DNA from 4 places in the Serratia sp. TSA_105.2 genome. Region 3 is predicted to be linked to each of the others. Evidence: predicted binding sites of a transcription regulator. Region 3 holds the regulator's gene; each other region holds the start of a gene.
What was found. Region 3 encodes Fur, which represses iron uptake genes when iron is present. Its sites were predicted from a motif close to ATAATAATGAGAACNACTATCAA; they were not measured.
Positions count from the first base shown of each region.

Region 1: a site for Fur is predicted at 3,522-3,544, ahead of fes (enterochelin esterase). Genes of this name have one in related genera too.
Region 2: a site for Fur is predicted at 1,876-1,898, ahead of ACUTSC_RS23580 (isochorismate synthase). Genes of this name have one in related genera too.
Region 4: a site for Fur is predicted at 1,908-1,930, ahead of entS (enterobactin transporter EntS). Genes of this name have one in related genera too.

Region 1 is NZ_JBQZFT010000015.1:42,126-48,192, reverse strand. Features, by position in the region: gene ACUTSC_RS23850 (hypothetical protein) at 1-1,004, shown strand, start outside; gene ACUTSC_RS23845 (TonB-dependent siderophore receptor) at 1,064-3,346, opposite strand; gene fes (enterochelin esterase) at 3,631-5,004, shown strand; gene ACUTSC_RS23835 (MbtH family NRPS accessory protein) at 4,979-5,185, shown strand; gene ACUTSC_RS23830 (non-ribosomal peptide synthetase) at 5,218-6,067, shown strand, end outside.
Region 2 is NZ_JBQZFT010000014.1:62,637-68,703, reverse strand. Features, by position in the region: gene agp (bifunctional glucose-1-phosphatase/inositol phosphatase) at 1-889, shown strand, start outside; gene ACUTSC_RS23585 (4'-phosphopantetheinyl transferase family protein) at 1,051-1,743, shown strand; gene ACUTSC_RS23580 (isochorismate synthase) at 1,933-3,123, shown strand; gene dhbA (2,3-dihydro-2,3-dihydroxybenzoate dehydrogenase) at 3,224-3,982, shown strand; gene rarD (EamA family transporter RarD) at 3,984-4,862, opposite strand; gene alkB (DNA oxidative demethylase AlkB) at 5,002-5,649, shown strand; gene ACUTSC_RS23560 (LysR substrate-binding domain-containing protein) at 5,632-6,067, opposite strand, start outside.
Region 3 is NZ_JBQZFT010000002.1:619,766-625,832, forward strand. Features, by position in the region: gene fldA (flavodoxin FldA) at 185-724, shown strand; gene fur (ferric iron uptake transcriptional regulator) at 1,054-1,500, shown strand; gene ACUTSC_RS09385 (family 20 glycosylhydrolase) at 1,745-4,402, opposite strand; gene chiQ (ChiQ/YbfN family lipoprotein) at 4,416-4,742, opposite strand; gene chiP (chitoporin ChiP) at 4,789-6,067, opposite strand, start outside.
Region 4 is NZ_JBQZFT010000015.1:34,794-40,860, reverse strand. Features, by position in the region: gene ACUTSC_RS23830 (non-ribosomal peptide synthetase) at 1-1,830, shown strand, start outside; gene entS (enterobactin transporter EntS) at 2,007-3,275, shown strand; gene ACUTSC_RS23820 (isochorismate synthase) at 3,488-4,693, shown strand; gene ACUTSC_RS23815 ((2,3-dihydroxybenzoyl)adenylate synthase) at 4,701-6,067, shown strand, end outside.

The DNA.
Region 1 (6,067 bases), on a different contig from region 3:
TGGATCCCAACACCCTGGCGATCAAGGCGGAGATCCCGCTGCAGGTGAAAGGCTTCGGCGTGGCGCTGAACGACGCGGGTAATCGCCTGTACCTGACGCAGGCCTTCAACGGCGAAGTCGGGGTGGTGGACACCACCACCAACCACGCGCTGGGCAGCATCAAGCTGCTGGACAAAGCGGTGCTGGAGCAGGCTTACAAGCAGGCGGGCATCAGCGGCAAGCGTCTGGATTTCCTGTTGGCGGAGCTGAAGAAGTTTAAAATCACCGAGGACTACCTGTACCGCCTCCGCGAGATTAAATATGACGCGCAAAGCGGCCGCCTGTTCCTGCCGGGTCTGGGCTTCGGCGTTGACAGCGTGCTGTACGTGGTCGATACCAAGGCCGGCAAGCTGGAGAAAGTGATCCCGGGCTTTGGCTACAACGCGGTGGGCATCACGCTGGATGAGAAGGGCCGCCGGGTGTTCGTCTCCAACATGCAGGGGCAGGTGATCACCCTGAACGCCGACACGCTGGCGATCACCGCCACGCATGAAGTGCAGGCCGATCAACTGCTGAACCTGGTGTATGACCCGGCGAGCAATCGCCTGTTGGGCGTCGATCAGGGCATCGATCGCGACGACTACCGCAACCATCATCTGGGGCACGACTACGTGAAGCGCAGCAGCGGCCACCGGGTGTTTGCGCTGGATGCGGACAGCGGCAAGGTGCTGGCCAGCGAGCTGACGGATGAGGTGCCGATCGGCCTGCTGCTCGACGAGCGCAGCCAGCGGCTGTACGTCGCAAACCGCAAAGGCGTGCGCGTGGATCACGGCGCCGGGACGCTGACGGTGTTCGACGCCAAAACGCTCAAGCGCCTGCAAACCGTAGACCTGCCGCCGCACCCTAACAGCTTGGCGTTGGATCCGAAAGGCGACGCGCTGTTCGTGACGGTGAAAAACGACGGCGCTTCCACCAAGGCCGGCAAGCCGGAAAGCGTGGTGCGCATTCAGCTGCATACCAAGTAACGGAATGGAAAGATAAAAAAAGGGGCGCCGTGGCGCCCCTTTGTTATTGGATCATGTCATCAGAAGTGGGTGTTGATGCTCATGTAGTAGGTACGGCCCGGTTCGTTGTAGGTGGCCGCGCCCGCGCCGGCGATGTTGATCGCGCCGGTGTTCGGATCGCCCACGTTCTGCGCATTGCCGGCGCGGAACTGGCGTTTGTCGAACAGGTTGTCGATGCCGGCGGTGAGGCTGACGTTTTTGGTCAGGTCATAGGTCGCGCTGGCGCCGACGACGGCATAAGGGCTGACCTCGCGGGTTTCGCCGCCGGTGGCCGGTTTACCCTGGTAGTTGTACTTTTTCGGCTTCTGACGGCCGTACCAGGTCAGGGTGGACTGCATCGACAGCTCCTGCGTGGCCTGCCAGCTGAGGGTCGAGTTGACGGTGAACTTCGGGATCACCGACAGGTAATCGCCGGTGGTCTTGTTCTTGTTCTCGATCATGTAGGTGGCGTTGTTGCTCCAGGTGACGGTCTCGCTGACCGGCACGTTCAACGAGCCTTCCAGCCCTTGTACCACCGCTTTCGGTACGTTCTCCCACTGATAGACCGCCGTGCCGGTGCTGCTGGTGGCGATGCGAGAGTTACCCGCCTCAATCTTGTTGTGGTAATCGTTGCGGAAGTAGGTCACGCCGGCCAGCCAGCCTTCGTTATGGAATTCCAGCCCGATCTCTTTGTTGACGCTGGTTTCCGCTTTCAGATCGTCGTTGCCCAGCAGGTAGCAGCCGTTTTTGGTATCGCTGCCGGCACATCCCTGGCCTTTACTGTACAGCAGGTAGTTGCCGTTGGTCTGGAACAGCGTCGGGGCTTTATAGGAACGCGCGATGCCCATCTTCAGCGTGAAGTAGTCGCCCAGTTCCTGCGACAGGTTCAGCGCCGGGCTCCAGTTGTTGCCGGATTCGGAATGCAGATCGTAACGCAGGCCCGGCGTCAGCATGGTGGTGTCGGTCAGCTCGATATTGTCTTCGGCGAACAGCGAGAAGATATGCGCGGAAGCATAAGGGCTGCGCGTACCGGTAGTCATGCCGGGAATGGTGCCGCCCATCAGCGTTTGGCTGGTGGACGTGCCGTCTTTCATCCGCTGCTGGGTCCACTCGGTACCCAGCGTGGCGGTCTGGGCAACGCCCAGTTCAAACGGCACGCTGACTTCGCTGTGCGCCAGGAAGTCGTCCAGTTTGGTGGTGCCGAACCCGGTGTTTTTGGTGTCGAAGATGCCTTCGGTGCCGCCGGCCAGCCCTTCGTTCAGGCGGGTGTTGCGGGTGCGCTCAAACTGCACGTAGTTGTTGGTGCTCACGCCGTTGTCCCAGGCGCCGCGGTGGGTCAGGCCGAAGGTTTCACGGTAGATGCGGTTGGTCTCTTCGCCGTAGTTGCTCTGCACCAGGGCGTTGGTGTTGGTGTTCTGGGTATCGCCGGCGTACAGGTTGCCCTGGCGGCCGTAAGCGTACTCGAACTCCAGCGACTGCAGATGGGCGAAGTCCCAGTGCAGCAAGGCGTCGATATTTTTATCGACCACCCCTTCGCGCCCGGCCGGGACGCTGTTGGCGTAGGCGCCGACGCGTTCGGACTTATGCGATTCGTTAATGTCCCAGGCGTCGGCCTGCGTTTTGCTGTAGCCGCCGAACAGACGGAAGCTCAGGGAATCGCTCAACGGGCCTGACAGGCTGAAGTCTGTGCGCTTGGTGGCGCCCTCCTGCTTGTGCTGCGGCACGTTGAAGTAGCCGTTCAGCGAGCCGTGCAGCGCATCGCCGGCCTTCTTGGTGATGATGTTGACCACGCCGCCCGCGGCGCCGTTGCCGTAGCGCGCTGCGGCCGGGCCGCGCAGCACTTCGATGCGTTCGATCATTTCCGGCGGCACCCAGGCGGTATCGCCGCGCGAGTCGCGCTCGCCGCGCCAGCCCTGGCGCACCGAGTTGCGGCTGGAGGCCGGTTTGCCGTCGATCAGAATCAGGGTGTTTTCCGGGCCCATGCCGCGGATATCGATCTGGCGATTGTTGCCGCGCTGGCCGCTGGTGGAGTTGCCGGTCAGGTTAACCCCGGGCATGGTGCGGATCAGTTCGCTGATGTCGCGCGCCGGCGGGCGTTTTTTGATCTCTTCGGCGGTGATGGTGGACACCCCCGGCGCCTGCAGGTTCTGCCGGGCGGCGGTCACGACGATGGTGTCTTCGCCGCGCGGCTTTTTATCCGTGGTGCCGCTGTTTTCTTCCGTGGTGGGGGTGTCGGTCTGCTGCGCGGCGTTGGCGAACGCGGACGCGCCCAATCCCAAGCCGATAAGAGTGGCTAAAGAATAACGTGATAGCTTGCTTTTCATTTGAGTGTCCTACCTTGCTGCCATCCCTCGCCGAACGGGGGGAAGGGCGGTTGTAGTTTTTGTGTAGTCGGAAATAGAAAATCGGCTGCGGCAAGGGATGCCATTGATGTATCCCCGATCCCTGTCCGTTGCGCGCAATACCAGCACGATCTCCAAGCCTTACACACTATTGCAAATGCAAATTATTATCAATAGTATTTGGCGTACAGTGCGTTCGGGCGGTGGCCGGCGATAGGGAAAAGTCGACGTTCCCGGTGCCGCCAACTACAAAATGGGTAGGCGTTGTGAATACAGAACTACAGTCAGAAAGCAGCAGATTATTGGCCAGCAGCAATGCGGGCAGTCCAGGGTGGTGGTTGACGGTGGCACGACGCGGTACGCCATGGGTAGAACCGGCGGGTAACGGCCGCTGGCGAACCACCTTTTTCTGGCGCGATCCTCAGGGATGCGAATTGACCTCCGCCTACCGTCGCGTGTGGATCAACATTAACTGCCTGACCGACCATCATCAGCCGAATCCGCCGCAAAGCCTGCAGCGTTTGGCCGGCACCGACGTGTGGTACTGGCAGACCGAGCTGAGTGGCGCCTGGCGCGGCAGCTACTGCTTTATCCCTTGCTTTGACGAGCGGCCGCCGGCGTTCAGCGGCGACGATGCGCACGCCAACATGCACAACCTGCGCCACTGGTGGCACCAGGTGTTCGCCAGCGCCACCCCCGATTTGCTCAACCCGTATCGCTCCTGGCAAAGCGCCAGCGGCCACAGCGTCTCCGGTCTGCACATGCCGGATGCGCCGCCGCAGCCGGTATGGCGCTCGTTCGACGAATATGAGATCGCCAGCGGGCGCTGCACGCCGCCGCTGCCGGCGCGTTTGCAGCGCCATACCTGGCAGAGCGAACGCCTGGGCAACAGCCGCGATGTCTGGATCTACACCACCGGCGACAGCAAGCCGGCCGAGCGTCCGTTGGCTATCCTGCTCGACGGCCAGTTCTGGGCGAAGCAAATGCCGGTCTGGGAGCCGCTGATGCAGCTGACCCGCGAGGGGGCGTTGCCGGAAGCGGTGTATGTGCTGATCGACATCATCGATCTGCCGCACCGGGCGCGAGAATTAACCTGCAAGGACGATTTCTGGCTGGCGGTGCAGGAAGAACTGATGCCGCAGCTGGCCGACTGGGCGCCGCACAGCGACAAACCGGCCGATACGGTGGTGGCGGGGCAAAGCTTTGGCGGCCTGGCCTCCCTGTATGCCGGGCTGCGCTGGCCGCAGCGTTTCGGTGCGGTGATCACCCAGTCCGGTTCCTACTGGTGGCCGCGGCGCGACATGCTGCAGCTGCCAAGCATTCCCGACGACGCCTGCTGGCTGATGCAGCAGATAGAACGGTACGGCTTGGGCAACCACGGCGCGCTGAAGGTATTTATGGAAGCCGGTTCGCAGGAAAAGCTGGTGCACCGGGTCAGCGGCGAAATGGCAGCGCGCCTGAGCGACGCCGGCCATCGGGTGCACTACCGGGTGGTGGAAGGCGGGCACGACGCGCTGTGCTGGCGCAGCGGCCTGACCGACGGGCTGCAGGCGGTCTGGGCTTCCGCTTTCGCCACCGCTTACCCGGCATCGGCGACGGCACGAGGAACACATGATGGAAAGCCTGAATCCGTTCGATGATCCACAGCAGCGCAGCCTGGTGCTGCGCAACGTACAACAACAATACAGTTTGTGGCCGGATTTCCGCGCCATTCCGTCCGAGTGGACGATCGTCTTCGGCCCGGCGGCGCGCACTGCGTGCGCCGAATGGCTGGAACAGCATTGGCAAGACATTCTGCCGGTCGCAGCACGCGAGGCGTGACCGGCGCCAGGTAATCACGGGAGCAATAAGCAGTGTCACACACCCCTAACTCTCTCAGCGGCCCGGCGCTTGCGGGCGAATGGCCGCTGGTCGCGGCGCAACCCGGCATCTGGGTCGCCGATCAAATTTCCCCGTATCGCAATGCCTACGCGGTGGCCCACGCCATCGAACTCAACGGCCCCATTGCCGTAGAGCCTCTGCTGCAGGCCATCATCCAGGGTCTGGGCGAGGTGGATATGCTGCGCCTGCGTTTTGCGGAACGTGACGGCGTGCCGGTGCAATGGTTGGATAACACGCTGGCGGTGCACGAGCCGGAACTCGTCGATCTGACGACGTCGCCGGACCCCGAAGCCGCCGCGCGCGCGCTGATGGATATCGATCTGGCGAGCGATCTGCGCGCCGGCAGCGGCGCGCCGCTGTATCGCCATGTGGTGATGCGTCTGGCGGATGACCGCTGGTTCTGGTATCAGCGCTATCACCATCTGCTGGTGGACGGTTTCAGCTTCACCGCCATCGCTCGCCGCGTGGCGGCGATTTACACCCATCTTTGCCGCGGCGACGCGCTGGAACCGACGCCTTTCACGGCGTTCAGCGACGTGGTGGCGGAATACCAGGCTTACCGGGAGGCGCCGGCCTGGCAGCGTGACGCCGATTTCTGGCTCGAGAAAGCGCGGCAGCTGCCGCCGCCTGCGACCCTTTGCCCGCAGCCGCTGGCTGGGCAAACCCCCACGCCGCGCATCCACCGGCTGGAACAGCGCTGCGATCCGCAGGCCTTCGCCGAACTGGTGCAGTGCGGCGCGCAGCAGAAGCTGAACGCCGCCGATATGGCGGTGGCGCTGGTGGCGCTGTGGGTATCGCGCCTGAGCGGCCAACCGAGCTTCA
Region 2 (6,067 bases), on a different contig from region 3:
CGCCACGGCGCAGTTCTTCAGCAACGGCGCGTTCCCCGGCTGCGACGTCAGCGTGCACCATCAGGACAAGATGGGCGAGATGGATCCGACCTTCAACCCGATCATCACCGACACCAGCGAGGCCTTCAACCAGCAGGCGCTGGCGGCGATGAACGCCGCGCTGGGCTCGCTGAAGCTGGACGCGGCTTACCAACAGCTGGCGAAGATCATCGACTACAAGGATTCCGCCGCCTGCAAGACCGACAAACACTGTGACCTGACCAAAGAAGCCAGCGTGATGAGCGCGGTGCCGGGCAAAGAGCCGGGCGTCTCCGGCCCGCTGCGGGTGGGCAACTCGCTGGTGGACGCCTTTATGCTGCAGTATTACGAAGGTTTCCCGATGAAAGAGGTGGCCTGGGGCAAAATCGCCACCCCGCACCAGTGGCAGCAGCTGGCGCAGCTGAAAGACGGCTATCAGGACTCGCTGTTCACCTCGCCGGTGGTGGCGCAGAACGTCGCCAAGCCGCTGCTGACCTACATCAACAACGCGCTGCTCGGCGAGCGTAAACCGGACGCGCCGAAACTGACGGTGCTGGTCGGCCACGATTCCAATATTGCCTCGCTGCTGTCGGCCATGCAGTTCCAGCCGTATCAGCTGCCGCAGCAATACGAGAAAACGCCGATCGGCGGCAAACTGGTATTCCAGCGCTGGCGCGACGCGCAAAACGACCGTGAATTGCTGAAGATCGAGTACGTCTATCAGTCCACCGAACAGCTGCGCAAGGCGACGCCGCTGACGCTGCAAACCCCGCCGCAGCGAGTAACGCTGGCGCTGAAAGGCTGCCCGATCGACAAAGACGGCTTCTGCGCCTGGAGCGATTTCGAGAAGACCATGAAAGGCATCTTGTAATGCCCAGCCTCTCTCCCGAGCGCGGGGGAGAGGCCTCTCCCCATCCCGGCTAACGCGCCGCCGTGCGGGTCTTAACGCCATTTATTTTGCCCAGGGTCATTGTTGCAGGCCGTTTCGGGGGCTAACATCATCAGCCTGCCTGCTTATCATGGATACCGCCGTTGCCCACTTTTATCCGCCATATCGAATTTTTCACGCCGGACGGCTATCCGGGCCAGGTGGCGCGCTGCCATTTTGCGCTGGCGGAGTATCGCGACGAGAGTTTTCCCGAGGCGGGCTTTGCGCTGCCGGATCATCTGGCGCGCGCGGTGCCGAAGCGCCGCGCGGAGTATCTGGCCGGGCGTGTTCTGGCGCGGCAGCTGTTGGCGCAGCTCGGTTTTGCCGACTTCACCCTGGCGCGCGGCGAAGATCGCGCGCCGCAGTGGCCGCCGGGCATCGCCGGGGCGCTGAGCCATAATTCGGATACCGCGCTGTGCGCCGTGCACCGCGAGAGCGGGCTGGGTGGGGTGGGGCTGGATGTGGAGACGCTGCTCTCCGCCGTGCGGGCGGAGGAGCTGTGGGGGGCGATCGTTTCCCCGGCGGAGCGCGAGGCGTTGCTGCGCGAGGCGCTGCCGTTCAATGAACTGCTGACGCTGACGTTTTCCGCCAAAGAGAGCCTGTTCAAGGCGCTTTATCCGCAGGTGCGCTGTTACTTCGATTTTCTCGATGCGCGCATGGTCGGCGTGGATATGCAGCGGCAGACGTTTGTATTAGCGCTGCTTAAGACGTTGACGCCAGATTGCCCCGCCGGCCGCCGGTTTAACGGGCGCTTTTGGCGTGAAGGTGACGATGTCACGACTTTTATTTTCTGCTAAAACACAATAATAACAGTGTGTTATTTCTTACTTTGCCGTAACGCGGATTTGCCGCAGCGGGCGGAAAGATTCATTCATCGGAGATTGACCCACGGTGGGGATCCGGTGTAATTTATCCTCCTTTTATGGCTAATGATAATTATTCGCATAAACATTATCATTGGTAAGGCGCAACAAAGGAGTGGTCTAGTGGCGACACTGACGACAGAAAACCAAACCTTCCCCGGGTTTGTGTACGCCGAACAATCGACCTTTTTGTACCGGTCCGAATTCCGTTCCCTCTCCGCCGATGGCGTGTTCGAGCGTATCGAGACGCCGGCGTTCGGCGGTGAGCAGGAAGGCAGCGCGCTGGCGCAGCATATCCGCCAGGCGCTGGCGCGCGCCAAAGCTGCCGGCCAGGAGACGCCGGTGGTGGTGGGCGCCATTCCGTTCGATACGCGCCGGCCTTCCAGCCTGTACGTGCCTGAAAACTGCCAGTTTGTCGCCAACGACAGCTTTACCCGCGCCGCGCGCCCGATGCTGCAACAACCGCATCGCCTAGCTGCCTGCACCAGCATTCCGGACGAGCCGCGCTTCAAGCACGCGGTGGCGGAAGCGGTCAGCCGCTTTAAACAGGGCAAGCTGGACAAGGCGGTGCTGTCGCGCATCCTCGACATTGAGCTGGAGCAGCCGGTGGCGGGCCACCAGATCCTCAATAACCTGATGGTGCAGAACCCGACCGGTTATCACTTTTCCCTGCCGCTGGCCGATGGCGGCGTGCTGATCGGCGCCAGCCCGGAGTTGCTGATCCGCAAGCAGGGCGGCGAGATCCACACCAATCCGCTGGCGGGCTCGGCGCGCCGTCAGGACGATCCGCAGCAGGATCGCCTCGGCAGCGAGCGCCTGATGCGCTCGACCAAAGACAAATACGAACACAAGCTGGTGATCGACGACATTCGCCGCCACCTGGCGCCATTGTGCGCCAGCCTGAGCGTGCCCAGCGGCCCGTCGCTGCTCAGCACCGGCACCATGTGGCACCTGTCCACCCGCATTCGCGGCGAGCTGCTGAACCCGAATCTCAACGTGATGCAGCTGGCTTGCCTGCTGCATCCGACGCCGGCGCTGTGTGGCTTCCCGACCGAGAGCGCCCGCCAACTGATCGCCGATCTGGAACCGCACGATCGCGGCCTGTTCAGCGGCATCGTCGGCTGGTGCGACGCCAACGGCGACGGCGAGTGGGCGATCGTCATCCGCAGCGGCCTGCTGCGCGGCAACCGGGTGCGATTGTTCGCCGGCGCGGGCATCGTCGCCGCTTCGACGCCGCAGTCCGAGTGGATGGAAACCGCCGCCAAACTGGGCACCATGCTCAACGCTTTCGGCCTGAACAGCGGCGCGCTGTAGGCCTCTTTGCGGCGCCGTGCGCGCCGCGTCATACGCTTTCGCAGGAGACAACGATGAACAACAACATGACCCGGCAGCGTGCCCGGATGGCGGTGTGCGCATGAGCATTCAGATGGACTTCACCGGCAAACGCGTGTGGGTGACCGGCGCGGCGCGCGGCATCGGCGAGCAGATCGCCCGGCATTTTTTGACGCAGGGCGCCGAGGTGGTGGGATTTGACCGCGAGTTCGCCAACCCGGATCTGCCTTACCCTTGCGTGACGCTGGACATCAGCCGGCCGGAGCAGGTGGAGGCGGTGTGCCGCCAACAGCTGGCGGAGAACCCGCGACTGGACGTGTTGGTCAACGCCGCCGGCATTCTGCGCATGGGCAATACCGAAGATCTGAGCGTGGATGACTGGCATCAGTGCATCAACGTCAACGCCTCGGGAGCGTTTTACCTGTTCCGCGCCGTGCTGCCGCACTTCAAGGCGCAGCGCAGCGGGGCGATCGTCAGCATCGGCTCCAACGCCGCGCACGTACCGCGCGCGCAGATGGCGGCCTACTGCGCCTCCAAGGCGGCGCTGACCAGCCTGAACCACTGTGTGGGGTTGGAAATGGCGCCGTTCGGCGTGCGCTGCAATCTGGTGTCGCCGGGCTCGACCGACACGCCGATGCAGCGCGGCATGTGGCAAACCGACGACGCGCAACAACGCACCATCGCCGGCTTCCCCGAGATGTTCAAGCTGGGGATCCCGCTGGGCAAAATCGCCCGCCCGGATGAGATCGCCAACGCGGTGTTGTTCCTGGCCTCCGATTTGGCCAGCCACATCACCATGCAGGACATCGTGATCGACGGCGGCGCCACGCTGGCCGCCTGAGTCAGACCCGCTGGCGGCGCAGCAGGTGCTGCGCGCCTTCCGCCGCCAGCAGCAGCACCGCCAGCCAGATCGCCAGATAGGTCGGCCATTCGCTTTGGCCGATGCTTTCGCCGAGCAGCAGCGCGACGATCACCAGCAGCACCGGTTCCACATAGCTCAGCAGGCCGAACAGGCTGAACGGCAGCAGGCGGCTGGCGAGGATGTAACACACCAGCGCCACGGCGCTGATGACGCCGAGCAGCGGAATGCGCCAATACAGCTCGGCATTGATCTGCAGCGCCGCCGCGCCGCCGTCGCCGAAGGCGAACCAGGCCGCCGCCGGCAGCATCAGCGCCAGCTCGCACCACAGCCCGCCGAGATTGTCGGTGCCGAAACGCCGCCGCAAAATAAAGTAGAGCGGATAGCCCAGCGCCACCACCAGCGTCGGCCACGAGACGCCGCCCGCCTGATACAGCTCATTGCCCACCCCCACCATGGCGCACGCCACCGCCAGCTTTTGCAGCAGCGACAGCCGATCGCGGTAGATCAAACGGCCCGCCAGCACCATGGTCAGCGGCAGCAGAAAATAGCCGAGCGACACGTCGAGCGCCTTGCCGTGCAGCGGCGCCCACAGGAACAGCCACAGCTGCACCCCCAGCAGCGCCGAGGTGAGCAGCAGGCCCAGCAGGCGCTGCGGCCGTTGGCCGATCCAGACCAGCGTGTCGCCCACCTTGCGCCAATCGCCGGACAGCGCCATAAACAGCGTCAGGAACGGCAGCGTCAGCAGCGTGCGCCAGCCGTAGACCTGCTCGCCGTTCAGCGGGGTGAGGGTAGAGGTGAAATAATACATCGCGCCGAACAAGATGGAGGCGACGACCGAAAGAGTGATGCCCTTAATCACACGCATTCCTGGTGAGTGATTGATTTTATGGCGGCTACTGTAGAGAAATTTGCCGCCAACGACAATGGCGTTGCCGAGCGCTGGACAATCGGCGGCGGCGGGTTACAATGAATGCTGTGTATTCATACAGGCTTTGGCGATGACAATCGATCTTTTTGAAGACGCGCTGCCGCCGCCGTGGCGCGAAGAGATCGCCCCCGGCGCGGTGGTGATGCACGGCTTCGTGCGCGATCACGGGCCGGAACTGCTGGGGGCGGTGCAGGGTGTCGTCGCCCAGGTGCCGTGGCGGCATTTGACCACCCCCGGCGGGCACGTGATGTCGGTGGCGATGAGCTGGTGCGGCAACGGCTGGACCAGCGACAGCCGCGGTTACCGCTATTCGGAACGCGACGCTCGCAGCGGCAAACGCTGGCCGGCCATTCCCCCCATCCTGATGGCGCTGGCGGACGAAGCCGCGCAGCAGGCGGGATTCGGCCCCTTCGTGCCGGATTCCTGTCTGATGAACCGTTACGATCCGGGCAGCAAGCTGTCGCTGCATCAGGATAAAGACGAGCACGACTTCGGTGCGCCGATCGTCTCGGTGTCGCTCGGGCTGCCGGCGGTGTTTCAGTTCGGCGGGCTGCAACGCAGCGACCGGGCGCGGCGCATCCCCTTGGCGCACGGCGATGTGGTGGTATGGGGTGGCCCGGCGCGGCTCTGTTTTCACGGCATCCTGCCGGTCAAGGAGGGCTACCACTCGCTGGTGGGGCCGCACCGCATCAATATCACGCTACGCAAGGCGCTTTAGCTGCGGCTCTTGCGCCAGGCAGGCGACGAGATAGTCGATAAACACCCGCAGTTTGGGCGGCAGATACTGGTTAGGCGCGTAAAGCAACCACAGGCCGCCGTGATAGCTGCTGAGGAAATCCCACTCCGGCAACACCTGCACGATCTCGCCGTCGTCGAGCGCCTGGCGGGCGGTAAAATACGGCAGGCTGCCGATGCCGATATGCTGTTTCACCGCGTTCAGCCGCACGCCGGTGTGGTTGGCGGCGTAGCGGCCGCGCACGTTGACCGTCACCGTTTTGCCGCTGCGGCGGAACTTCCATTGCGCGTCGCTCGGCGTTTCGCCCAGATAGATGCAGCTGTGCGCCGCCAGATCGTGCGGGTGCTGCGGCGTGCCGTGCTGCGCCAGGTAGTGCGGCGTGGCGCACAGCAGATGGTCT
Region 3 (6,067 bases):
AAATGCGATAAAACCCCGGCGCCACTTTCTGGCATGATACGCATTTACCGGTAAGAGACTGCGCCTGTCGGCGCCCGCCCCGGAGGCGAAAGGCTCTTGCCATGGCATCATTTTAATCGGCGTCAGCGGCGGCAGTGCCGGCGTCGAGTAATGCAATTACTTGAATTTAAAGGTTATACGCGATATGGCTACTGTAGGCATTTTCTTTGGCAGCGACACTGGCAATACCGAAAACATTGCCAAAATGATCCAGAAAATTCTCCAGAAACAGTTTGGCGACGACGTCTCTGAAGTGCATGACATCGCTAAAAGCAGCAAAGAAGACCTGGAAGGGTTCGATATCCTGCTGCTGGGTATCCCGACCTGGTATTACGGTGAAGCGCAGTGTGACTGGGATGATTTCTTCCCGACGCTGGAAGAAGTCGACTTCAACGGCAAACTGGTGGCGCTGTTCGGCTGCGGCGACCAGGAAGACTACGCGGAATACTTCTGTGACGCGATGGGCACCATTCGCGACATCATCGAACCGCGCGGCGCGGCCATCGTGGGCCACTGGCCGACCAAAGGCTACCACTTCGAGGCCTCCAAAGGCCTGGCGGACGACGACCACTTCATCGGTTTGGCGATCGACGAAGACCGTCAGCCGGAGCTGACCAACGAGCGCGTGGACGCTTGGGTCAAACAGATCGTCGAAGAGCTGAGCCTGGCCGATATCGTCGGCTAAGCCCCGGCACTGGCGAAAGGTTGAACAAAGGCCCTGTAAAGTGCATAGTGTGCCCACAGGGCCGTCATCGGCAGCAGGGATTGCTGCGATAGAAGCTACAGATTTGTAACTTCCCACCCCGTCACGGTAGACTGAGATATCGGTTTATCCCATCCATCAAGGCGTTGCATGCAAAACATGCAATAGTGCAATTATATCTTTGTTAACAACCGGCGGTTTCCATTTAGTACAACCGGTTCTATAATGAGACGCATTAACTCTTTGTGCCGACCGATGCCACAGGCGAGTACGCCTCAACTTGATTAGCATAGTAACAGGACTGAATTCGCATGACCGACAACAACATCGCATTGAAGAAGGCCGGCTTAAAAGTCACGCTTCCGCGACTCAAAATCCTGGAAGTACTGCAAAATCCGGAATGCCATCACGTCAGTGCGGAAGATTTGTACAAAAAACTGATTGATATGGGCGAAGAGATCGGGCTGGCAACGGTTTATCGCGTACTGAACCAGTTTGACGATGCGGGCATTGTGACACGTCACAATTTCGAAGGCGGCAAGTCCGTGTTCGAGCTGACCCAACAGCATCACCACGATCATCTTATTTGCCTGGACTGCGGCAAAGTGATCGAATTCAGCGACGAATCCATCGAAGTGCGCCAGCGTGATATCGCCAAGCAACACGGCATCAAGCTCACCAACCACAGCCTGTATCTGTACGGCCACTGCGAAACCGGTGACTGCCGCGAAGACGAAACGCTGCACGACAAGAAATAAGCCTGACCGGCTATGAAAAACCGCCTCACACCGAGGCGGTTTTTTTATGCCCGCTGTGCAGCAGACAAAAAAATCCCCGGACAGGCCGGGGAAAATCATGTCATGAAATATCACAATTGCAGCGGCACAGCGACTCCACGTACTACTCTCACTACAACGTCCGCCCTACGCCGACACGCGCGGGCGAACGCATTCCCCCTTCGTTATACGGCCGCCGCCAGGGCAGCAGGCCATTGCACCGGGCCTAGACCTTCTCGGCGCGGCTGTAGCGTTTGCCGTCCGGGCTGACCGAACGCACCTGCACTTCACCGGAGATCGCCGGCTTGGCCTTGGCGTCATAGCGCTGCCACTGCTTGCCGCCGTCGGTGGAGTACTCGATGCCCAACCCCGGCAGCGCGATATTCGCCTCCAGCTTGCCGCCCGCTACGCGTGCGCCCGGCACCGGCAGACGATAAGCGACGCCGCCCTTGTCCAGCTTGGCCAGTTCACGCTGCCCCAGGATATTGGCGAAGCGCAGCCAGTCTTTCTCCAGCGTCTTGGTATCGACAAAGTGGGTTTCCCCGCCTTTGTATTCGCGGCCGGCGCGATAGTCCTGCTCCCAACCGGCGCGGTGCCAGGCGCGTTCAGCCACTGACAGCGCGCGTGGGAAGATCATGTATTCCATCTGCGGATCGGTGCGCTGGGTTTCGCTCCACAGCTGAGCGGACAGCCCGTAGGCACCCGGCCACGGCTTGTCGCTCTTGGCGTTGAAGTGGTTGCCGTCGCGGTCGACCGAGGTTTCCGCGTTCTGTGGCATGTTGTCCGGCGCGAAGCTGAACACCTTGCGCTCGTCGCTGAAGCGGGTGCCCCAGTAGTAACCGCGCTCGTCCGGGTTCACCTCGTAAGGGAAGTCCATATAGACGTAGTCCGGGTTGGAAACCACCACTTCATACCCTTTGTTGGCCCAGTCGTTGACGCTATCGAAACCGCCCCAGTACAGGGTATCCCAGAAGTTGACGCCCACGCGCGAGGTGGCGAACGCCTTCGCGTTCTCGGCGTCTTTCAGGCCATCCTGCCAGGCCTGCATTCTGTCGATGCCATGCGCCTTCACCAGCTTGCTGACCTCTTGGCCAAAGTAGCTCGGCAGATGCTCCATGTCGGCCACCTTGCCTTCTTTGATCATCGTCTGGCACACCTGCGACTTGGCCCACGGCTTGTCTTCGTTGCTCTGATCGATGATGCCTTTGCCCGGCTCCGGTTTCGCCTTGTCGGTGTAGCCGGCACCCAGGCGAATGTTTTTCGCTTCGTCGCCGCCGAAGTGCCAGGTCTTGATCGGCTGGCCGGCCTCTTTATGCATCTGGGCGATCTCGCCGATCACCTTGTCGACAAAGCGCTGGGAAGAATCCAGGCACGGGTTCAGGTAGCTCTGGCGGTTAAAGAACTGTACGGAGGTGGTGTTGGAGGTATCGGTCGGATCCACCAGGCGGAATTCGTTGGCCTCCTGCTCTTTGCCGGCGGCATGCAGCTTTTTATAGCGCGCTTCCATCGAGACCACCGCGGCGCGGGCGTGTGCCGGCATGTCGATCTCCGGGATCACTTCAATCTGGCGCGCCTGGGCGTATTTGATGATGTCAATATAGTCCTGACGGCTGAAGAAGCCACCGTAGACGTCCGGCCCCTGGCCGTACTGCGGCAGCAGGCAGGTGGTTTCGCTCAGATCGTGGCAGCGCTGGCCACCGACCTCCGTCAGCTCAGGCAAACCGGGGATCTCGATGCGCCAGCCTTCGTCATCGCTCAGGTGGAAGTGGAATTTGTTGAGCTTGTAGGCCGCCATCTGATCCAGCAGGCGCAGCACCGCGTCCTTCTTATGGAAGTTGCGCGCTACGTCGAGGAAAATGCCGCGATACTGGAAGCGCGGCGCATCGCTGGCGTCCAGCGTGGCGATCTTGCCGCTGCCGTCGCTCGGCACTAACGACAGGATCGACTGCAGCCCGTAGAACACCCCAGCCTGATCGAAGCCGATCACCCGCGCTTCTTTCTTGCCGATTTTCAGCTCATAGGCGCCCGGCACCGCCATCGCGCCTTTAAACTTGCCCGGCTGGATGTCGGTCTTGATCGGATAGCCGTTGGCCTGAACCGGCACGCCCAGCAGCGCGAAGCGTTGGTTGACGACGTCCGCCGCCGGCTTGACCAGCGTGCTCAGATCCGGCGATACCCCTTTGCGCAGATCGACGTCCTGCGCGTGCACTTTCACCTGCATCGGCGTCGGCACGATCTGGCCGCGCAGCGCGCCGGCAGACAGCGTCTGCAAGTCGGCATTGCTGACAAAGCGCGAAGCCGGCGTCATCAGAATGTTTTTGTCGTCCTTGGTGCGCTTCCACTGGTCGCCGGTGAACGGCGCCACGAACTGGTCCAGGTTTTCGGTGTCGGTATTCGCCAGCATTTTCGGCTTGGCGTCGCCGGACGTGGCATACCAGCGCGGCAGGAAGTCGTTTCTGAACAGCTGCCAGTATTCGGCGACCACCGGGATTTCCACCGCCTTACCGGCCGGGAAACCGCTGAATTTAGAGGTCGGCTCCAGCTTGTACAGATCGCCGGTGAGGTGAGCAATCTTGAACTGGTCGTTGTCTACCCGCAGGGTCTGGCGCGGGCTGTGGAAATAGATGACCCAGTCTTTACCGTCGATCGCCTGGCCGTCGTTGCTGAGGGTGAACAACACCCGGTTGCATGAGGCCCAGTCGGCGCCCAGCGCCGCGCAATCCACGCCGTTTTCGCCGGCGCGGTTATCCAGCATTTTCACGTTCAGCTTCAGCTGGCTCAGCTGATCCACCAGCTGTTGATCGGCCATGGCGTTTCCCATGCCGCCCAGGAATCCCATCGTTGCCGTCAACGCGGCCAGTGCGCTCAGTTTGAATGCGTTCATGTTCTTGTCCTTCTTAATTATTGTTATCGCGAATTTCTTGCCACAGCTTGCCGCACTTGGCGTCGTAAGCCTGACCGTTACCGCTGTGCACCGCCATAATGCAGTTCTGATAATCCATCACCCGCACCGTTTCCTGCGCGGCGAACTGCTGGTGCTGCTTCTCTTGTTTCAGCACGTTCAGCACCGCCTTGCAGGGTTGCAGACGCTCCGGCGAACCTTCGGCGGTGTTGATGCAGGCGCTGTAAGCCTGCTTCAATTTGGCGTCTTCCGGCGGCGCGGCGGGTTGCGCGCAGGCGCTCAAGGCCGCGGCGGCCGCCAACATCAGCATGATTTTTTTCATCGTTGAATTCCCTTAACTGCCCCCGGCGGCGAGGCCGGGGAACGCATCAGAAGATGGTGAATGGCGCGATAACCATGAACTTGACGTCTTTCTCGTCCTGGAAGATGTTGCCGTAACCGCCGCCCCAGCTAGGGATGTTGGTGTGGTTGTCATACTGGGTGTAGTGCAGCTTGATCAGGGTGCCCTTGGCGCGACCTTCCTGGATGGTGTACATCGCGTCCAGGCTCCAGGCGCTCTCTTTCAGGCGCTGGCTCTGATCGTAGATCGGGTTGGTGCTCGGCTTGGCGTCCCAGGCGTAAACGTAGGAGCCGCCGACCGCCATGCCCGGCAGGTTCCAGTTGCTGAGGTCATACATCACGCCGGCGTACACCGCTTTCTCGCCGTTGGCGTTAAAGTCGGAGCGGTTATCCCACCACACGTCCAGACGGCCGTTGGATGAGGCGTAGGTCGGGGTCATGCGCTGCAGGAAGAAGCCCTGGTTGCCTTCCGCCTTGACCATGGTGCCTTCCAGACGCCAGTTGAACTGCCCGGTGGTGTAACCGAAGGTCAGCGCCTGCAGCCAGGCCAGGCCGTCGTAGATGCTGTTCGGATCGTTCTTGTCGCTGATGCGGTCTTCCGCACCGTAGAACTGGTAACTGGTGGTCAGCGGGTTGCCCAGCAGATCGAATTTGTAAGACGCTTTAGTGAAGTATTGATTTACATAACCCTGCGCCTGGCCGAAGGCGGCTTCCAGCACCAGATCGTTTTTGAAATCGTACTTGGCGCCGAGCGAATGCAGGTAGGAGACGCGGGTTTTCTTATCGTTCTGGCGGAAGTCGTCCACCTCGATATGCCACGGCGCCTTGTATTTGTCGGCCCACATGTAGGAGAAGCTCAACGCACCGGCATCGCCGTAGTCGAACTTGGCGCCGGCTTCGGCCCCCTGATAGGTGCCCGGCATAAAGCTCCAGTGCGGTGCCAGCAGGGTTTGGCCGCTCGGCTGAATATAGCCGGCGCGCGCCCAGACCGGGCCGTATTTGAATTTGGCGGCGGCTTTGTACAGGCTGACGCCGCCTTTGTCACCGGAATAGTCTTCGTCGTAGGTACGGTTTTTCGAGGAGAACGCGATCTCGTTCGGATGGCCGCTGGCGCTGGATTCCGCCAGCTCGATGGCGGTAAAGGCACCGACGTCCAGACCGAACATGTCCCAGGCATAGCCCGAAGCGAAATCCAGGCTCAGGTTGGCGGTGGAGTGCGACAGGTTGGTGGTGTATTGGTTGTAATCCTTGCTGTCCGGATTGAGATCTTTACGGTCGCGCTCACGTTGCCAGTAATAAATGCCGCCG
Region 4 (6,067 bases), on a different contig from region 3:
TTCGTGCCGTCGATGCTGGCGGCTTTTGTGGCCGCCCTGGACGACGACGCGGCGGTGGCGAGCTGCGCCGCGCTGCGCCAGGTGTTCTGCAGCGGCGAAGCGCTGCCGGCGGAGCTGTGCCGCCTGTGGCAAAGCCGCACGGCGGTGCCGTTGCACAACCTCTACGGCCCGACCGAAGCGGCGGTGGACGTGACCTGGCATCCGGCCTACGGCGACGCGCTGGCGAAGGTGACCGGCGCCAACGTGCCGATCGGCCTGCCGGTGTGGAACACCGGGCTGCGCATTCTTGACGCGCGCCTGCGGCCGGTGCCGCCGGGCGTGGCGGGCGATCTGTATCTGACCGGCGTGCAGCTGGCGCACGGCTATCTTGGCCGGCCGGATCTGACCGCCAGCCGCTTTGTCGCCGATCCGTTCGGCGAGGGCGGGCGCATGTACCGCACCGGCGACGTGGCGCGCTGGCTGCCGGACGGCGCGGTGGAATATTTGGGCCGCAGCGACGATCAACTGAAGATCCGCGGGCAGCGTATCGAGCTGAGCGAAATCGACCACGCCTTGCTGTCGCTGCCGGGCGTGCGCCAGGCGGTGACGCACGCGCTGGTGCTGCAGGGCACGCCGGTGGACGCCGGCGGCGATGCGCGCCAGCTGGTGGGTTATCTGGTGATGCAGCCCGGCGCGAGCTGGGATGCGGAAGCCCTGCGTGCGGCGCTGGCCGACCGCCTGCCGCCGCACATGGTGCCGGTGGCGCTGGTGGAAATGAGCGATTTGCCGCTGAGCGCCAACGGCAAGCTGGATCGCAAGGCCTTGCCGCAGCCGCAGGGCGGTGAACGCAAGGCAGGACGGCCGCCGCAGGCCGGGCTGGAAAGCGAGATCGCGGCGGTGTTCGCCCGCTTGCTGCAGCGCGAGCAGGTGTTCGCCGACGACGATTTCTTCGCGCTCGGCGGCCATTCGCTGCTGGCGATGCGGCTGGCGGCGGAGCTGCGCCGCGATCTGGGCAAGGCGGTGTCCGTCGGCCAGGTGATGGTGGCGTCGCGCGTTGAGCAGTTGGCCGCCTTGCTGGCGGAAGATCGCACGCAGGAAGAGGCCGATCGCAGCGGCTTCGACAGCGTATTGCCGCTGCGCGTCACCGAGGGGCCGACGCTGTTCTGTCTGCACCCGGCGTCCGGTTTCTCTTGGCAGTTCAGCGTATTGCCGCGCTATCTCGATCAGCACTGGTCGCTGGTCGGTATCCAGTCACCGCGGCCGGACGGCCCGTTGGCGCTGAGCGAAGATATGGATCAGGTGGTGGATGCCCACCTGCAGACGGTGTTGCAGGTACAGCCGCACGGGCCGTACCACTTCATCGGCTACTCGCTGGGCGGCACGCTGGCGCAGGGCATCGCCGCCCGGCTGCAGGCGCGCGGCGAGCAGGTGGCGTTCCTCGGCCTGCTGGATACCTATCCGCCGGAGACCCAAAACTGGGACGTGATGCTGGATGACAACGTGTTGAAGGAAGTGCAGCGCGAGCGCGAGCAGTTCCTGGCGGTGTCGCAGGATACGCTGGATCCGGCGCTGGGCGAGACGCGCACCGTGATGTTCGACAACATCGAAGCCAACTACGCCGATTCGGTGCGGTTGCTGTCGCACACGCGTACCGCCCGCTTCCGCGGCCAGGCGACGCTGTTCGTCGCCAAGCGCACATTGCAGGAAGGAATGGACGTGCAGCAGACCTGGTCGCAGTACGTCGATGCGCTGCAGGCGCACGAGCTGGACTGCGCGCATGTCGATATCGTTTCGCCGGCGTCGTTCAAAGTGCTGGGGCCGCTGCTGAACCGGATCTTGCGCACGCTGTAATCGCGCCCGTCATCTCGCCGCCAGGCACGGGGATGACCCCGCGTGTGGCGGCGTTTCTTGCGGTTGCTCATAGTTGAATATCAATGAGTTTTATTATCATTATTGATTTCGTCATCTGTGCTAGCATAGCGCCCCGCAACTGCAGAATCCCCGTTTAAAGATGTGGTGAACAACCGATGAGTAGCAAACCCTCCATCCTGCTTGATTTTAGCCTGCTGAAAACCAACCGGGCTTTCCGCGCGGTGTTCTGCGCGCGCTTTATCTCCATTGTGGCGCTGGGGCTGATGGCGATCGCCATCCCGGTGCAGATCCAGGCGCTGACCGGTTCCACCCTGCAGGTCGGGCTGGCGGTGACGCTGGCCGGCGGCGGCATGTTCGCCGGGCTGCTGATGGGGGGCGTATTGGCCGATCGCTATGAGCGGCGCCGGCTGATCCTGTTCGCGCGTTCTACCTGCGGCGTCGGCTTCGTCGGCCTGTGCCTCAACGCCCTGTTGCCGTCGCCTTCGCTGGCGGCCATTTATCTGCTGGCGGTGTGGGACGGCTTCTTCGGCGCGGTGGGGGTGACGGCGCTGCTGGCGGCCACGCCGGCGCTGGTGGGCCGCGAAAACATCGTGCAGGCGGGCGCCATCAGCATGCTGACGGTACGCTTCGGCTCGATTCTTTCCCCGGCGATTGGCGGCCTGGTGATTGCCCATATGGGCATTGCCTGGAACTACGGCCTGGCGGCGTTTGGCACCCTGTTGACGCTGCTGCCGCTGCTGAGCCTGCCGCAGCTGATGCCGCCGCCGCAGCCGCGTGAACACCCGCTGCGCGCGTTGGCGGGCGGCTTCGCCTTCCTGTTCCAGAACAAGGTGATCGGCATGGTGGCGCTGATCGGCGCGCTGCTGACCATGGCCAGCGCGGTGCGCGTGCTGTACCCGGCGATGGCGGAGAGCTGGCACATCGACGCTGCCCACCTCGGCTATATGTATGCCGCCGTGCCGCTCGGCGCGGCCATCGGTGCGTTCACCAGCGGGCGCGTGGCACACGTGGCACGCCCCGGCTGGGTGATGCTGCTGACGGCGATCGCGGCGTTCGCCGCCATTGGCCTGTTCGGCCTGATGCCGTGGTACAGCCTGGCGTTGCTGTGCCTGGTGGCGTTCGGCTACCTGAGCGCGCTGAACTCGCTGCTGCAATACGGCCTGATCCAGAGTCTGACGCCAGACAACTTCCTCGGCCGCATCAACGGCCTGTGGACGGCGCAGAACGTGGTGGGCGATGCGCTGGGCGCACTGTTGCTGGGGGCGATGGGCGCCTTCATGCTGCCGGCGATGAGCGCCAGCGGTTTCGGCTTCGGCGCGGCGGTGCTCGGCATCCTGTTGCTGTTCGCCATGACCGGTTTGCGCCAGGTGACGCTGCACAAACCAGAGCCGCAGAACGAGGCGCAACCAGCCAGCGAAAAGTAACGTCATGCGCTAATGCGACGCTGTGGGATCAAATAGCAATGCTTATCATCGGCATGCGTAAAACCCACAGCGTTTATGTCATGATTTCGAAATGAAAGAAGTGCTTACGTTTATTGACATAGCAAATATCGGCGAGTAATTTAGCGCGGAATTAACTCAAATGATAATCATTATTATATTGGTTATCACTTCAAATCCTTGAGGGCGAAGCGATGGATACTGCCGTGAACGACATCAATCGAAAGGAAATGCAGGAGCGCGAAGAACACCGGTTCGCCGCTGATTTTTCTCCGGCGTCGGGCTTCTTCTTTACCTCCCCTTTCCGCAGCTTGACCACCACCGGTTGTTTCAGCCGCATTCGCCTGCCGGCCGCGGACGGCGCCGACCTGAACGGCGAGTTCCAGCGCAGCGTACGGCAGGCGTTTGCCGATGCCCGTCAGGCCGGCATCAAAAACCCGCTGCTGTGCGGCGCCATTCCGTTCGATACCCGGCAGCCTTCGGCGCTGTTTATTCCGCAGCAGAGCCGCTGGTTCGATCGCGCCGCCTTTATGGCCGGGGTTCGGCCGGCGGCGAACGGCCCTGAACTGGCCGGCGTGACGGAGCTGCCGCCGCAGCAGCCGTTCATGAACATGGTCAGCGATGCCGTCGACGCGATGAAGGCCGGTGAGCTGGATAAAGTGGTGCTGTCGCGCCTGCTGGAGATCGAAACGCGCCAGCCGGTGGATCGCCATGCGCTGATGGCGCGCGTGATTGCTCAGAACCCGCACGGTTTCCATTTCCATGTGCCGCTGGAGCAGGGCGCGCTGTTGGGCGCCAGCCCGGAGCTGCTGCTGCGCCAGGACGGCGGCCGTTTCTATTCCAACCCGCTGGCCGGTTCCGCCCGGCGCGAGGCCGACCCGCTGCGCGATCGCGAAGTGGGGGAGCGGCTGATGGCCTCGGCGAAAGATCGCCACGAGCATCGCATCGTCACCGAAAGCATGCGTGACGTGCTGGCCGGCCGCTGCCGCTACCTGAACGTGCCGCACACCCCTGAATTGTTGACTACCACGACGCTGTGGCATCTCTCCACGCCGATCGACGGCGAGGCAGCGTCTCCAGATGAAAATGCCCTGTCGCTGGCCTGCCTGCTGCACCCAACGCCGGCGCTGTGCGGCATGCCGACGGCCGAGGCGCATGCCCTGATCGGCAAGCTGGAGCCGTTCGATCGCGGCCTGTTCGGCGGCATCGTCGGCTGGTGCGACGACGAAGGCAACGGCGAGTGGGTAGTGACTATCCGCTGCGGCACCGTTGACGGCAACCGGGTGCGGCTGTTTGCCGGCGCCGGCATCGTGGAAGACTCTTCACCCGAATCTGAATGGCATGAAACAGGCACCAAACTCAGCACCATTCTGCGTGCCTTTGGTATGAATCAAGGATAACGACAAGATGAGCATTGCCTTTACCCCCTGGCCGGCGGAGTTCGCCAGCCGCTATCGCGAACGCGGCTACTGGACTGACAAGCCGCTGACCGAGATCCTCGACCGCCAGGCCAACAACGACGCCCCGGCGATTATCGACGCCCAGGGCAGCCTGACCTACCGCGAGCTGCAGCAGCGTTCCGATCGTCTGGCGGCCGCTCTGCTGCGCCGCGGCGTGAAACCCGGCGACACCGCGTTGGTCCAACTGGGCAACGTGGCGGAGTTCTATATCGTGTTCTTCGCGCTGCTGAAAATTGGCGTGGCGCCGGTCAACGCGCTGTTCAGCCATCAGCGCAGCGAGCTGAATGCCTATGCCGAGCAGATCAAACCGGCGCTGCTGATCGCCGATCGCCAGCACGGGCTGTTTGCCGACGATCAATTCCTGAACGCCTTCCGCGATGCGCATCCTTCGCTGCGGGTTGTGGCGCTGCGCAGCCAGCCCGAGGGCGAGCTGGCGCTGGCCGCCTGGCTGGACGAGGCGAGCGACGGTTTTGTCGCGCAGCCTTCCGCGGCCGATCAGGTGGCGTTCTTCCAGCTTTCCGGCGGCAGCACCGGTACGCCGAAGCTGATCCCGCGTACCCACAATGATTACTACTACAGCATTCGCCGCAGCGTGGAGATCTGCCGTTTCGACGCGCAGACCCGCTATCTGTGCGCGCTGCCGGTGGCGCACAACTACCCGATGAGTTCGCCGGGCGTGCTGGGCGTGTTTTATGGCGCCGGACTGGTGGTGTTCGCCGCCGATCCGGACGCCGGGCAGTGCTTCCGCCTGATCGAACAGCACCAAATCAACGTGACGGCGCTGGTGCCGCCGGCGGTCACGCTGTGGCTGCAGGCGATCGAAGAGTGGGGCGGCAATGCCCAGCTCGCCAGCCTGAAACTGCTGCAGGTGGGCGGCGCCAAGCTGGGCGAAACGCTGGCGGCGCGCATTCAGAACGAAATCGGCTGCCAACTGCAGCAGGTGTTCGGCATGGCGGAAGGGCTGGTGAACTACACCCGGCTGGACGACGACGAACGCCACATCCTGACGACGCAAGGGCGGCCGATGTCGCCGGACGACGAAGTGTGGGTGGCGGATGACGACGGCAATCCGTTGCCGGCGGGCGAGGTCGGGCGGTTGATGACGCGCGGGCCTTATACCTTCCGCGGTTACTACCAGAGCCCGGCGCACAACGCCGACGCCTTCGATGCCGACGGTTTCTACTGCTCCGGCGATCTGATCAGCATCAGCGAAGACGGCTACATCACCGTGCAGGGGCGGCAGAAAGATCAGATCAACCGCGGCGGAGAGAAGATCGCCGCCGAGGAGATCGAGAACCTGCTGCTGCGTCATCC